Regions from separate parts of the Virgibacillus sp. LDC1 genome, predicted to be linked through region 2. Evidence: a T-box and tRNA genes for the amino acid it is inferred to sense, from the RefSeq annotation. Region 2 holds a T-box; the other holds one or more tRNA genes.
What was found. The T-box of region 2 lies ahead of OHJ21_RS05290 (glutamine--tRNA ligase/YqeY domain fusion protein). A T-box ahead of a tRNA ligase gene usually reads a tRNA of that ligase, here a tRNA-Gln.
Positions count from the first base shown of each region.

Region 1: it has a tRNA-Gln gene. The T-box ahead of OHJ21_RS05290 (glutamine--tRNA ligase/YqeY domain fusion protein) is inferred to sense a tRNA for this amino acid. The anticodon was not compared.

Region 1 covers NZ_JAOXLZ010000001.1:4,478,451-4,480,803, reverse strand. Annotated here, with positions in the region: tRNA gene OHJ21_RS20610 (tRNA-Ser) at 1-58, shown strand, start outside; tRNA gene OHJ21_RS20605 (tRNA-Glu) at 75-149, shown strand; tRNA gene OHJ21_RS20600 (tRNA-Val) at 324-399, shown strand; tRNA gene OHJ21_RS20595 (tRNA-Met) at 487-563, shown strand; tRNA gene OHJ21_RS20590 (tRNA-Asp) at 594-670, shown strand; tRNA gene OHJ21_RS20585 (tRNA-Phe) at 739-814, shown strand; tRNA gene OHJ21_RS20580 (tRNA-Thr) at 837-912, shown strand; tRNA gene OHJ21_RS20575 (tRNA-Tyr) at 917-1,001, shown strand; tRNA gene OHJ21_RS20570 (tRNA-Trp) at 1,008-1,081, shown strand; tRNA gene OHJ21_RS20565 (tRNA-His) at 1,106-1,181, shown strand; tRNA gene OHJ21_RS20560 (tRNA-Gln) at 1,198-1,272, shown strand; tRNA gene OHJ21_RS20555 (tRNA-Gly) at 1,288-1,362, shown strand; tRNA gene OHJ21_RS20550 (tRNA-Cys) at 1,374-1,447, shown strand; tRNA gene OHJ21_RS20545 (tRNA-Arg) at 1,460-1,536, shown strand; tRNA gene OHJ21_RS20540 (tRNA-Leu) at 1,545-1,624, shown strand; gene OHJ21_RS20535 (hypothetical protein) at 1,854-2,153, shown strand; gene OHJ21_RS20530 (PspA/IM30 family protein) at 2,222-2,353, shown strand, end outside.
Region 2 covers NZ_JAOXLZ010000001.1:1,117,805-1,120,157, reverse strand. Annotated here, with positions in the region: gene OHJ21_RS05290 (glutamine--tRNA ligase/YqeY domain fusion protein) at 1-1,340, opposite strand, end outside; T-box leader at 1,418-1,676, opposite strand; gene infC (translation initiation factor IF-3) at 1,764-2,252, opposite strand; gene OHJ21_RS05280 (metallophosphoesterase family protein) at 2,296-2,353, opposite strand, start outside.

The sequences.
Region 1 (2,353 bases), 3.4 Mb from region 2:
TGGAAATCGTGTAGGCGCCAAAAGCGTCTCGAGGGTTCGAATCCCTCTCTCTCCGCCACTATTATTTCAAGCAAGGCCCGTTGGTCAAGGGGTTAAGACACCTCCCTTTCACGGAGGTAACAGGGGTTCGAATCCCCTACGGGTCACCACTATCTTAATTGCATCAGGGGATGAGAATCCCGTCGGTTCGTCGGAGGATAACTTCGTAAGCAGAGGCTTCGCAGTCTCAAACGAAGTGAGAGTATCCCCTACGGGTCACCACTTTCTTAAAAAACACTTGCTTCTTATATCAGATTTTGATATGATAAAAGTCGCTTTGTTACGGAGGCTTAGCTCAGCTGGGAGAGCATCTGCCTTACAAGCAGAGGGTCGGGGGTTCGATCCCCTCAGCCTCCACCATCAATCATCCCCAAGAAGTGAAGCTCATGCTTCGCAGGTAATTCCGATTGTTTTTCGGGGATCCTATACAAGCAATTCTTATAATGACGCGGGGTGGAGCAGTTCGGTAGCTCGTCGGGCTCATAACCCGAAGGTCGTAGGTTCAAATCCTGCCCCCGCAACCAATTTATATCGCGATAGCGATAATGCCTCGTGGAACTGTGGTGTAGAGGCCTAACATGCCTGCCTGTCACGCAGGAGATCGCGGGTTCGAATCCCGTCAGTTCCGCCATTCTTTACAACTTTGGGATGAGATGAGTATCCGATATGGGTTCCGTCAAAGTTCGCGAAGAGCTTTAAGGCTCGGTAGCTCAGTCGGTAGAGCAGAGGACTGAAAATCCTCGTGTCGGCGGTTCGATTCCGTCCCGAGCCACCATGTACGTTTTATAACTTTATATGCCGGTGTAGCTCAATTGGTAGAGCAACTGACTTGTAATCAGTAGGTTGGGGGTTCAAGTCCTCTCGCCGGCACCATTCTGGAGGATTAGTGAAGTGGCTAAACACGGCAGACTGTAAATCTGCTCTCTTCGAGTTCGGTGGTTCGAATCCATCATCCTCCACCAGTTTTTAGGGGCATAGTTTAAAGGTAGAACAGCGGTCTCCAAAACCGTTAGTGTGGGTTCAATTCCTGCTGCCCCTGCCAATCGTATCACAGTGTTTTAATATGGCGGTCGTGGCGAAGTGGTTAACGCACCGGATTGTGGCTCCGGCACTCGGGGGTTCAATTCCCCTCGATCGCCCCATATTACAAAATCATATTGGGGATTAGCCAAGCGGTAAGGCAACGGACTTTGACTCCGTCATGCATAGGTTCGAATCCTATATCCCCAGCCATTGATTTTTATGTTTGCGGACGTGGCTCAGCGGTAGAGCATCGCCTTGCCAAGGCGAGGGTCGCGGGTTCGATTCCCGTCGTCCGCTCCATTTTTATTTCTGGCGCCATAGCCAAGTGGTAAGGCACAGCTCTGCAAAAGCTTTATCCCCAGTTCGAATCTGGGTGGCGCCTCCATAACAAAACTATGTGCCCTTAGCTCAGCTGGATAGAGCGTTTGACTACGAATCAAAAGGTCAGGAGTTCGAATCTCTTAGGGCACGCCATTATGTAAGCCGGTGTGGCGGAATTGGCAGACGCGCGCGACTCAAAATCGTGAGGGAAACCGTGGGGGTTCGAGTCCCTTCACCGGCATCATCCAAAAGGAATGTAGACTATCAACGTCTGCATTCCTTTTTTTGTTGCATCTAGATCGATAGAGATCCAGTGCAGGGTTGGACGTAGGTCTGTAGGAGGCCCCGCCTTAGGTCTAGGTCTAAAAACCGTCCCCAGGCCGTTTTAGTGAAACTCGAAATTACCTAGAATAGAGTCATAAGGTTGAACAAATGAAACAACGATCAAACAACAGAAAGGCGGTGTATAAATGAGAAATTCAAAAGGAAATGGAATGAGTATCCTGTTGATTGGTTTAGGGATCTTGGTTCTCCTGGGAGTATTCGGTCCTCTGCTTGGATGGTTGTTCAGTCTTTTAATTCCAATACTGATGGTCGCGTTGGGATACTACGGGATCCGGAGAGGTAACACCTTGATGGGATGGGTTATTCTCGGTATCGGTGTGATCTGGTTGATGGGTAAACTGTCTTGGCTGATCGGTCCGATCCTTGGAGTTATCTTAATCATCTACGGGGTGTCCCGATTGAAGAATGGCAGACCCCGTTATTGATAAAAACCACTACATTAAATAACATGCATGAACAACAGATCATGATAGATGAGGAGGGCTAAGCCAATATGAGTGTTTTCCGGCGGATAAGAGACATAACCGTAGCAACATTGAATGAAAAGCTCGAGCAGAGCCAGGATCCGGTTCGATTGATCGACCAGTTCCTACATTCAACCAGACAGGACATTGCAGAGGCTGAG
Region 2 (2,353 bases):
TTCGTTAATGGATCATACGTGCAGTGAATCTCCATGATGTCTCCCGTTGCTGGATCTTTCACGACATGTTCGCATTTGATGAAGTAGGCTCCTTTCAGGCGCACTTCCTTGCCAGGGGATAACCGATGAAATCCGGGAACCGGCTCCTCCATAAAGTCCGCTCGTTCGATGTACAGCTCTCGTGAAAAAGGAACCTGCCGCTCACCCAACGTTTCATCTTTTTCATGATTCGGTATAGCAAGCATCTCGGTGCAATCTTCTGAAAGATTGGTGATAATCACCTTCAGCGGCTTCATGACGGCCATCGCATTAAAACACCGTTCCTTCAAGTCTTGACGGATATAATGGTCGAGCATGCCCGAGTCCACCAGGCTGTTGCCGCGAGACGCCCCGAGTTCTCCCAGGAAACGCCGGATGCCCTCAGGAGTCACGCCTCGCCGCCGTAATCCTTTCAACGTTGGCAGTCTGGGGTCATCCCATCCGTCGACAAAGCCCCCCTCCACCAGTTCCCTCAGGTATCGCTTGCTCGTTACGTATCCCGAGATATTCAACCTTCCGAATTCCCGCTGCTTGGGAGGCTCCGTCACTTCCAGCTCCGTAAGCACCCACTCGTATAACGGTCGATGATCTTTAAATTCGGCTGAGCACAGCGAATGGGTAATTCCTTCAATCCAGTCTTGGATCGGATGGGCGAAATCGTACATCGGATATATACACCACGTTGTTCCCGTACGGTAATGCTTCGCATGAAGGATACGATACAGAACGGGATCTCTCAGGTTCATGTTGGGAGAAGACATATCGATTTTGGCTCGAAGTACTTTTTCCGACGTTTGGAATGCCCCTGCGATCATTTGCTCAAATAACGCCAAATTCTCCTCGATGCTGCGCTCCCGAAACGGGCTGTTCATGCCGGCTTCGGTCAGCGTCCCCCGGTATTCCGTCATTTGTTCAGGCGTGAGATCACAGACGTAAGCCTTTCCTTTGGTTATGAGTTTCTTGGCGGCTTCAGCAATTTGATTCGCATAATCCGACCCGAAATAAACGTTCGGCTTAAGTCCAAGCCACTCGATATCCTCCTGAATCGCATGCACGTATTTGACATCTTCCTTCAACGGATTCGTATCGTCGAACCGAAGGTTGAATGTCCCGTTAAACCGGCTGGCAATGGAATGATTGATGTAAATTGCATAGGCGCTGCCGATATGCAGATAACCGTTCGGTTCCGGTGGGAACCGAGTAGCCACCGGCCTGTGGTACACGTTGTTCTCTACATCCTCCTTAACCATCCTGGTCAAAAAATCCACCGTTTCTTCTCCCCTGTTTTTATCGTCTCTCATACCTAACTCCTCCTTACGTAGTTTTTTCAGCCGTAACTCCGTAAAAAACAAAAAAATCCCGCCTCCAAGACATAAGTCTTGGGGACGAGATTGGTTTCGCGGTGCCACCCCTATTCGCCGATATCTCACGATACCCGCCTTATCAGGTACGGCCATCACGCGATCGCTTATACCCTAGCTCTGTAACAGGAGCTCCTGTCGCACCATCCCTTATCCATAAGTTCCGATGCGCCGCTCAGAGGCTTGGTTCAATGAATGGCTTCCAACTCCTTTTCAGCTTACCGGAGCTCTCTGTGGGGATTCCTGTTCATCTACTCTTCTCTTCATGGCGTTTACAATTTGATCCATAGTATCATCTAAATATAAAAAAGTAAACCATGGCACTTTGCTAAAATGAAACGCCTGAACATGCGTTCCGTCAGCTTAGTTCGGCAGCAGCTTCACCGTAGCCTGCTTGCCGCTGACCTGAATGCCCGTCTCCTTTTTGCCTGCCTCAGCCAAATCTTGAACGAGTCGCTCAAGCAGCTTGCGGGCGGCTTCGCCCTCCTTGCCTTGAATACGAATAACGGGCTGGACAGCTTTGCCCGCTGCCAGCAGCTTATGCATTTGCGACAGCTTGGTGTCATAATCATGCTCTTCAATATGTACGGACAAACGGAATTCCTTTACTTTCATCGGACCGGATGTAGCTGATTGGCCCTTCTTCTCTTTTACGGCCTCCTGCTTCGCCTGACCCCGGCTTACGAGCTTGCATGGCGGGGGACTGCTGAATAACGAGGTACACACCAAATCGGCTTTGTGACTTTTCGCCAGCGCAAGCGCCTCATCCCTGGAGACGACTCCCAGATCTTCGCCGTTTAGGCCGGTCAGTTCTACTTCGCGTGCTTTTATCTTTTCATTCATAACTAACATGAACAGATCCTCCTAACGAAAGTCATGTAGATATTCGTTCATTTCATTTCTCTTCCTCTACGTTCACATCATTGCGAATGAAGCGAACAGAATGCGTTCGG